DNA from 3 places in the Sodalis sp. RH15 genome. Region 2 is predicted to be linked to each of the others. Evidence: predicted binding sites of a transcription regulator. Region 2 holds the regulator's gene; each other region holds the start of a gene.
The links. The regulator LexA, encoded in region 2, represses DNA repair genes until DNA is damaged. The targets are predictions, from matches to a motif close to TNCTGTATGTACATACAGNA.
Positions count from the first base shown of each region.

Region 1: the regulator LexA is predicted to act here: its motif matches at 1,429-1,448, upstream of mutH (DNA mismatch repair endonuclease MutH).
Region 3: the regulator LexA is predicted to act here: its motif matches at 1,888-1,907, upstream of ACL2XO_RS09595 (DNA translocase FtsK 4TM domain-containing protein).

Region 1 is NZ_CP178738.1:1,336,032-1,339,312, forward strand. Features, by position in the region: gene ACL2XO_RS06330 (TerC family protein) at 1-363, opposite strand, end outside; gene mutH (DNA mismatch repair endonuclease MutH) at 500-1,192, opposite strand; gene rppH (RNA pyrophosphohydrolase) at 1,884-2,411, shown strand; gene ptsP (phosphoenolpyruvate--protein phosphotransferase) at 2,424-3,281, shown strand, end outside.
Region 2 is NZ_CP178738.1:5,877,023-5,880,303, forward strand. Features, by position in the region: gene zur (zinc uptake transcriptional repressor Zur) at 106-615, shown strand; gene ACL2XO_RS26585 (CsbD family protein) at 762-971, opposite strand; gene lexA (transcriptional repressor LexA) at 1,491-2,099, opposite strand; gene ACL2XO_RS26595 (diacylglycerol kinase) at 2,223-2,591, opposite strand; gene plsB (glycerol-3-phosphate 1-O-acyltransferase PlsB) at 2,717-3,281, shown strand, end outside.
Region 3 is NZ_CP178738.1:2,047,374-2,050,654, forward strand. Features, by position in the region: gene trxB (thioredoxin-disulfide reductase) at 1-815, opposite strand, end outside; gene lrp (leucine-responsive transcriptional regulator Lrp) at 1,353-1,847, shown strand; gene ACL2XO_RS09595 (DNA translocase FtsK 4TM domain-containing protein) at 1,970-3,281, shown strand, end outside.

The DNA of each region.
Region 1 (3,281 bases), 1.7 Mb from region 2:
GACGCGGCTGTTTTGCGCCTCTTCGCTCCCTTCCAGCGACTGGTGGATTTCCTTGCTGGATTTCCAAATCAGGAACAACCCGCCGAGCATGAGAATCAAATCCCGCAGGGAGATGGCGTTGCCCAGAACGGTGAACAGGGGAAACGTTAAACGGATCACCCAGGAAATAGATGCCAGCAGACATAACCGCATCACCATGGCGCCGAACAGCCCCATGCCGCGAGCTTTGCCTTGCTGGGCAGGGGGAAGCTTGGCGACTACCAGAGAAAGGAAAATGATATTGTCGATACCAAGGACGATTTCCAAGATAGTCAGGGTGCCCAGCGCCAGCCACGCGTTGGGGTCCAGGATCCAATCAAACATAAAGAGTTAACAACCTAAACGAATATTAAACGAATAGTATATACCCAAAAGATTTCATACTGCAGCCAACACAGCTGTAACGTGAAAGATGATGGGTATAAACAATACTGAATGCCCGCGGGCAGGCAATGACTGTCTAAATCAGGAAATGCCGGGCCAGCAGCGGGCCGGTGAAGGTTTTCTTCAGGTAGAATCCCCTAGGCAAGGTCATGATCGGCTGCCCGAATTCGCCGATGGCGGCGGTAAGAGCCCGGCTATTAGCGGCTTTGGGACGCAGCTGCAGAACCTCGCCGTGCCGGGCAGTGATTTTTTCCACCTGCCCCAATACGATAAGATCCATCAATTCCTCCCAGTCCTGCTTTAGCCTCAGCTCTTCTTGGGCGTCAGGGCTCCACAGCAACGGCGTGCCGACCCGGCGCGCGGCCAACGGAATATCCCGGCTGCCTTCCACCGGTATCCACAGCACCCGCGCCAGCTTATAGCGTACATGGCTGGTTTCCCAGGTGACGCCGCTATTGCCGGTGAGGGGCGCCACGCAGACAAAGGTGGTTTCCAGCGGCCTTCCCGCGCTATCCACCGGGATGGTCTTGAGTTCAACGCCGATATCGGCAAAGTCTTGTTCCGGTTTGCTGCCGGCGCTGGCACCGAGATAACGCTCCAGCAGCACGCCGATCCAGCCTTTGTCGCGCTTGAGATTGGCGGGCAGCACCAGTCCGGCATGGGTTGCCAGCTCACCCAGGGTATAACCCGCCAGGGCACTGGCGCGGGCCAATAATTCAACTTCATTGACCGGCGGCGTCACGAGGGTTGAAACCAACGGCAGGGTCATCGCTGTGTTATCCGCATGGTGTTTAAAAACTAGGCTGTCATTTTCAATGAGCCGTATTTAATGATCATATAAATTGACGCCATTAATAATAGCATGATTTTTCTATTATTTTTATTCCATTATCTGAACTCTACAACGGTAAGCAAAAGGGTTGTGCACCAGTAGAGGAGAACAATGAACAGGATCTTACACCAGGTTATCCACAGATTTATGGGATAACCTTAATAAAAACTCACTACTGTAGCTATTTACAGCCTTGACGGCCTGTTATATTGCTGGTTTGTTCCGATATGGCAGTGATTTATCCACGAAATTGTGGATAAAACCAGCATTGACTGATTTTTAGCCTTACCGGCCCCCGGAATGAAGCCACAAGATCCCGATGGATCCCGTCGTGGCGGCATGGGATCCTTAGCCGCATGAAATCCCAAAGGATTTCTCCGCCGGGAATTCGTTTCCCGAAGGGTTGGCTAAAAGTTTTCCCCTACTAATTCAGCGTTCTGCACAGTACTATCCACAGAAAAAGTGCATAAAGCCATACGGCGCGGTTCGAAACTGTTGATAACCTGGCCGCCAAATCCCGCTGAAACCGCGATTGAGGCCGGACTTACTGAAAAGCAGTGGTTTACCCTATTGAGGGGATGTGAAACAATCAAGTCATGTTTGCACTATAAGTAATCGAGGTAGTCCAGTGATCGATGATGATGGCTACCGCCCGAATGTTGGTATCGTAATCTGTAATCGTGACGGACAGGTCTTGTGGGCCAGGCGCTACGGACAACACTCATGGCAATTCCCCCAGGGCGGCATTAATGCCGGCGAGACCGCTGAGCAGGCAATGTACCGTGAATTGTTCGAAGAGGTGGGATTAAGTCGCAAAGATGTGCGCATACTCGCCGCTACCCGCAACTGGCTGCGTTACAAACTGCCAAAGCGGCTGGTTCGCTGGGACACAAAGCCGGTCTGTATCGGGCAAAAGCAAAAGTGGTTTTTGCTACAGATTATGTGTCAGGACGCCGATATCAATATGCAGCGCGGGGGCACACCTGAATTTGATGGCTGGCGCTGGGTCAGCTTTTGGTACCCTGTCCGCCAGGTGGTTTCGTTCAAGAGGGACGTTTACCGCCGGGTCATGAAAGAATTCTCTACCACTGTCATGCCGTTGCAGGAAGGCGCTCCGCAACGGTCTTGTCCTGCTTATCGACGAAAGAGGGGATGAGCTACGCAGAACATGCTCACGCGTTTACGAGAGATCGTTGAGAAGGTTGCCGCCGCGCCGCGTTTGTCGGATACGCTGGATATCCTGGTTAATGAAACCTGTCTGGCGATGAACACTGAGGTTTGCTCGGTTTATCTGGCGGACAACGATCGTCGCTGCTACTACCTTATGGCTACGCGCGGTTTACAGAAACCGCGCGGGCGCACCATCACGTTGGCATTCGACCAAGGGATCGTCGGGCTGGTGGGACGGCTGGCGGAACCCATCAACCTGGCCGATGCCCATACCCATCCCAGTTTTCAATACATCCCCGCCGTAAAAGAAGAACGTTTTCGTTCCTTCCTCGGCGTACCGATTATCCATCGCCGCCAACTGCTGGGCGTGCTAGTGGTGCAGCAGCGCGAACATCGCCAGTTCGATGAAAGCGAAGAGTCGTTTATGGTGACGCTGGCCACGCAAATGGCCGGCATTCTTTCGCAGTCCCAGTTGAACGCCCTGTTCGGCCAGTATCGCCAGACACGTATCCGCGCGCTGGCGGCCGCGCCGGGGGTGGCTATCGCCCAGGGCTGGGTGGATACCAGCCAGCCGTCTCTGGATCAGGTCTTTCCGGCGTCGTCACTGGACAGCGCCCTGGAACGGGAGCGGCTGACCTTTGCCCTTGGCGAGGCGGCGGCGGAATTTCGCCGTTTCAGCAAACGTTTTAACGCCAGCGCCCAGCAAGACAGCGCGGCCATCTTCGATCTTTATTCCCATTTGCTTAACGATGCCCGCCTCAAGCGCGAGCTGTTTGCACAAATCGACGGCGGATCGGTAGCGGAATGGGCGGTGAAATATGTCATTGAACAGTTCGCCGAACAGTTCGCCCAGCTT
Region 2 (3,281 bases):
CCGTTAGCCGGGAATGCTATAGCCTCGCTCGGCTTACATCCCTAGATTCGGTATTTTATCGTCATCATGATAAGATGATGGATAGATAAGCTACGGGGGTTCCCTATGAAAAGCATGACTAGTTCGCAATTGCTCAGTCAAGCTGAACAATTGTGTGAACAACGGAATGTACGCCTGACGCCGCAGCGGCTCGAAGTATTGCGCCTGATGACGCAGCAGGAGGGGGCAATTAGCGCCTACGATCTGCTTGATCTGTTACGGGCCTCAGAACCCCAGGCTAAACCGCCGACTATATATCGCGCACTGGATTTTCTCATGGAGCAGGGATTTATACATCGCGTCGAGTCAACCAACAGCTTTGTCTTGTGCCATCATTTTGAAGAGCCTAGCCATACCTCGGCTTTTTTTATCTGCGATCGCTGCGGCCAGGTCACGGAGCAATCCACCGAGGGGATTGAGGAGATTCTACAACGCATGGCCCGGTCAGCGGGTTTTGCCATGCGGCATAACGTGGTGGAAGCCCATGGTTTTTGCCTCAAGTGTTCCGAAGTGCAATCCTGCGATCGGCTGCATAATTGCGGACACGACCATAGCATTGGGATCAAAAAGAGGTAATAGTTAAATAGGAAGGCATTAAAATTTTTAGTAGATTAGTTTAAGGATGTGATTAGGCAGGTGGTACATCCTTGTACCTTTGGGTAGGAACATTAATCTGATTATTCCGGGTAACCAACGTAATAGCGGGCTACCACGTTACATCGCTACCAGCGATATTTATTCTGGGTTTCCCAGTTCGAAACTTCCTTTTCTGCTGCTTCTTTGCCGTAACCATAACGCTCTTGAATTTTACCGATTAACTGGTCACGCTTCCCTTCAACAACGGTCAAATCATCATCGGTGAGTTTGCCCCATTGTTCTTTCATTTTACCCTTGAATTGCTTCCAGTTGCCGCTTGCTTGGTCAGTATTCATTGTAAAACTCCTTCGCTATCGTTTGGTGAGGAATTTTAATCATTAACCTTTTGCAGCGGTTAATGAATAATCGGATTCGTTAAAGAAAACGTCTGACATCGTTAATCTATAAGCTAACCCTATGAGATTAAGTATAGCAGTGCGTTTGGCGAAAGGTTTATTTGGCAGAGGATTTGACGTCATATGGACGGTAATTCCCGCGTTTTTTACCATAAGGCGATATAAAACAGCAGGTAGCGGAGGAAATTAGATTGACGATAAATGTAACAAAATATGTATAAACTTCACTTGTGCTTTGACGCGGATAGCTGGCGGGAACAGCGATTAATGACGGCAAGTATTGAAAAAAGCGAGGCAAGAAAAGATGCAAAAAGGTTATTGAACGGAACAAAACGACGCGCCACAGCTCCCCCAATAAATCTGCGGCCGCCGAAGCTGATAAAGGACGCCGAAAACCAAACCGGGGGAGAATACGCTACCTAGAGTCACCAACAGATCAAAGCGGGTCCAGACAAAGGCTCAGATCCAATTGCCGTTGCGAATGACACCTACCGCCAATCCTTCGATAGTAAGCTCCTGCTGGCGTAAATCCACCACGATGGGGGAGAAATCACTGTTTTCAGGTAACAGCTCAACGATATTGCCTTGTCTTCTCAGGCGTTTTACCGTCACTTCATCGTTAATCCGCGCGACAATCACCTGGCCATTACGGGCATCCTGCGTTTTGTGCACCGCCAGCAAATCACCATCCATGATGCCGATGTCTTTCATTGACATGCCGCTGACGCGCAGCAAAAAGTCCGCATGGGGTTTGAACAAATCAGGATCGACTTTGTAATGGCTTTCGATATGCTGCTCCGCCAGCAATGGCTCGCCCGCCGCCACGCGGCCAATCAGAGGCAAACCGCTTTCTTCCTCAATCAGTAAACGGATCCCGCGGGAAGCGCCGGAGACAATCTCAATCGCCCCTTTTCGCGCCAGCGCCTTAAGGTGCTCCTCGGCGGCATTGGGTGAGCGAAACCCCAGCTGTTGGGCGATCTCCGCGCGTGTCGGCGGCATGCCGGTTTGCGATATATGATCGCGGATAAGGTCAAAAACCTCTTGTTGTCTGGCGGTTAACGCTTTCATTCCGTCCCCTGTTTGTTTATACAGTCTTCATGTGAGTATATACAGGTCGAGCCCAATTGAAAACCTCATGTGTGGCAAAACGTAATAAAAACGGCTGAATTTAACAACGGTTAAAAGAAGCCATCATCGAAATAGTCGCCACAGCAAGGTTATCCAGACCCAGGCCGCCAATATGATGGCCAGCGCAACCGCAGCCGACCCGAGATCCTTTGCCCGTCCCGAGAGGGGGTGCAGCTCTGGCCCGATGCGGTCCACCACCGCTTCTATGGCGCTGTTTATCGTTTCCATCACCAATACCAGCCACACCGAGCCAATCAATAAAATACGCGAAATAGCGTCGGATTCGAGATAATATGCAAGTACGATGGCAAGGATGGCTATTACCGCTTCCTGCCGAAAAGCCGCTTCATGACGCCAGGCCGCTGATAATCCTTTTAATGAATATCCCATGGCGTTATAGATACGTTTAAGTCCACTGATTTGGTTTGCCATACATTTGCGCGCTTGAGGAAAATTGCGCCCATATTACCGGTTCTTTGCGTTCTCATCACCACAGATCTGTTGCGCAGTTTCTGGTATTCTTGTGCCGCAATGCTAACAAGAGGCTTCACACAGATATGTCAGGTTGGCGTAACATTTATTATGCGTTATTGGATTTGCCAATAAAATTGCTGGTGAGAAGTAAGGTAATCCCCGCGAATCCACGGGAAGAAACCGGTCTGGATCCCATGCGGGCCATGATGTACGTGTTACCTTATAATTCCAAAGCGGATTTGCTTACCCTGCGCGGGCAGTGCTTAAAGCTCCAACTGCCGGATCCGCTGATTCCCCTGGAAATTGACGGGGTAACGCTGCCGCGTTATGTCTTTATTAACGATGGTCCGCGGGTTTTCTCCTACTTCACCGAGAAGCCGGAATCCGTCAAGTTATTCCACAATTACCTGGACTTACACCGTAACAACCCCCAGCTCGATGTACAAATGGTGCCGGTTTCCGTGATGTTCGGACGCGCCCCGGGCCGTGAAGCACAGCCCAACCAACCGGCTCCGCAGCTGCGGCTGCTGAACGGTTTTCAAAAATTCATCGCCATTCTCTGGCTGGGGCGTGACAGTTTTGTCCGCTTTTCCAATCCGCTGTCGATGCGGTACATGGCAACGGAACACGGCACGGATAAGACCATCG
Region 3 (3,281 bases), 2.4 Mb from region 2:
TTGCCGTGAATACCCGACTGCACGCGGATATAGCCGTTCTCCAGCGCCAGCTGGTCACCGAAAATCGCGGTATTGGGGCTATGGCCGATGGCGATGAATACCCCCGCCACCTCAAGGGCGTCGCTATCGCCGCGAACAACGTGCTTGAGGCGCACGCCGGTCACGCCGCTCTCGTCTCCCAACACTTCCTCCAGCGTCCGGTCGGGATGCAGAACGATATTGCCGTTTTTAACTTTCTCCATCAGCCGGTCGATGAGGATTTTTTCAGAACGGAACGTATCGCGGCGATGAATCAGGTGCACTTCGGCGGCAATATTCGACAGATACAGCGCCTCCTCCACCGCGGTATTCCCGCCGCCCACCACCGCCACTTTCTGGTTGCGATAGAAAAAGCCGTCGCAGGTGGCGCAGGCCGACACGCCTTTGCCCTTGAACGCCTCTTCAGAGGGCAGGCCCAGATAGCGCGCGGAGGCGCCGGTGGCGATAATCAACGCGTCGCAGGTATAAACACCGTTATCGCCCGTCAGGCGAAACGGCCGCTCTTTAAGTTCCACCTGGCTGATATGGTCGAAGATGATTTCGGTGTTGAATTTGGCTGCGTGGGCGTACATGCGTTCCATCAGCAAGGGACCGGTCAGGCCTTCCGGATCCCCCGGCCAGTTTTCCACCTCGGTGGTGGTGGTCAATTGGCCGCCTTGCTCCATACCGGTGATAAGAACTGGGTTGAGGTTGGCCCGCGCGGCATAAACCGCAGCGGTATAACCCGCCGGGCCCGATCCCAGGATAAGTAATTTACTGTGTTTCACCGTTGACATGGTTTCCTCATTTTAGCCGCACTGATTTAGCTATCCGATTGTAAGAAAATTACCAGATTAAGAAAAGAATGCAAAAAGCCATTAGCGATTATTATCATTGTTATGTCCTATCTCTACGGCGTTTTAATGCTCCATCAGGGCATGATCGGGTAAATAAAGCTTTTTTACCCCCTGCCAAGGGCCCTACACCCGATTTTATCGGCATGTTGTTCTGATTTTTGTTGTTTTACTTTGACAATCCGCTGTGCTTTTGCGAAAACATCAGGTAAGAAGAAATTATTCGGTTGGTGTCGATTCGGTTAATCGCCATTCGGATGGTCGGCGGAGCCGCCGATAGGCCGCATGTTCAGCCGGTAAATTTCTTCCAGGCAGAATTCTCTTCTGCCGCTGTCGCGGTTTGGACAGACAGCGTGCGCGGCAGTGGAAATGGCAGACCTTAGAATAAAACAAACAGCAGGTCTTTAAAGCAAACCCTGAAACATTGAAGTCGGCAGGGGTATGGCAAGTGCAGGGAAGGAATGAAGAGAGACAATAATAATGGTAGACAATAAAAAACGCCCGGGAAAAGATCTCGATCGTATCGACCGCAACATCCTTAACGAACTGCAAAAGGATGGACGGATCTCGAACGTCGAACTTTCGAAACGGGTAGGACTATCACCGACCCCTTGTCTGGAACGGGTGCGTCGTCTCGAGCGTCAGGGTTTCATTCAGGGTTATACCGCTTTGCTTAATCCGCATTATCTGGATGCGTCTTTACTGGTTTTCGTTGAGATAACCCTTAATCGGGGCGCGCCCGATGTGTTTGAGCAATTCAATACCGCTGTACAAAAGCTGGAAGAAATTCAGGAATGCCATCTGGTGTCGGGGGATTTTGACTACCTGCTGAAAACGCGGGTGCCGGATATGTCGGCGTATCGCAAGCTGCTGGGTGAAACATTGCTGCGGTTGCCGGGGGTTAACGATACCCGGACCTATGTGGTGATGGAAGAAGTGAAACAAAGCAACAGATTGGTCATCAAAACGCGTTAAGAAACACCACAGGTGCAAAAGACTGCTTTTAAGGTTACACTCCTGTGGATTCATACAGTCTCGGCGCCGGCCAGCACGTCGGCGCTGTTGTTATACCGGTTGAGAAACCTGGAGAGCCTTTCTTGAGCCAGGAATATACAGAAGATAAAGACGTTACGTTAAAAAAAATGAGCAGCGGCCGCAGGTTACTCGAGGCCGTCCTCATAGTCATGGCTATTTTTGCCCTCTATTTGATGATTTCCCTGGTCAGCTTCGATCCGTCCGATCCCAGTTGGTCGCAAACGGCCTGGCATGGGCCTATCCATAATCTGGGGGGCGGCGTTGGGGCGTGGTTTGCCGATACGCTGTTTTTCACCTTCGGCGTGCTGGCATACGCGCTGCCGCCGATTATGCTGATCTTCTGCTGGAACTCTTTCCGTCAGCGGGAGGTGCAGGACTATGTGGATTATTTTGCCTTGGCGCTGCGCCTTATCGGCACCCTGGCGCTGATACTGACCTCCTGCGGCCTGGCCGCGCTCAATGTGGACGATCTCTATTATTTCGCTTCCGGCGGGGTGATTGGCAGCCTGCTGGACAACGCCATGTCACCCTGGTTCAACGGTATCGGCGCCACGCTGACGCTGCTGTGCGTCTGGGCCGCGGGGTTGACCTTGTTCACCGGCTGGTCCTGGCTGACGATCGCTGAAAAAATCGGCGGCGTGCTGCTGGGCAGCCTGACTTTTATGTCTAATCGTTCCCGCCGCGAGGAAGAGTATTACGATGAGGACTATGAGGACGAGGATGAGGCGGGGGATAATCCCGCTACGGCATCGAGCAACCGGCCTGCGGAGGGTGAGGACGGCAGCGATCCGCTGTTCTCCCCGCGCGCCGTGACGGATGCCGGCAGCGCGGCGGCGGTGGCCATGCCGGCCGCCGGTGCGGATATCGCTGCGCCGGCGGCCGGTGCGCAAGCCGGGCCGGCGAACGCCGCGCTTGCGGCCCCTGATGTCTCTTTCGCCGCCGCACCGCTGGCGGGGCAGGCCGCTATTGCGCCAGGCGACCGGACGAGCGCCGCGCTTCAGACACCGGAGGCTATTGTTCCCGCCGCGCCGTCAACCGCAGCCCCCGTGACGGCGGCGCAAGAGGCCGTACCGCAATACCGCTTTGAGCTTCCGGGCGGCCAGTCCGTTCCTCCCGCCGCGCAAAGTGACTTCGCCGATGACGACGACGGTCCCCGGATGGGCAACTGGCTGGCCGCCAGCCAGGATAGCGCCCATACCCCCTATGATTTCAGCGTGGGGCAGCAAAGCAGCGGACAATTGCCTGGCGAGGGCGCCGTGCCGGTGGATCACAGCGCCGCCTCGCTGACCTTTATGCCCGCCTTCAGCGCCATCAGCGATGGCAACCCGCAGGTCAAGCAAGGCATCGGCCCCGAGCTGCCGCGCCCGAACCCGG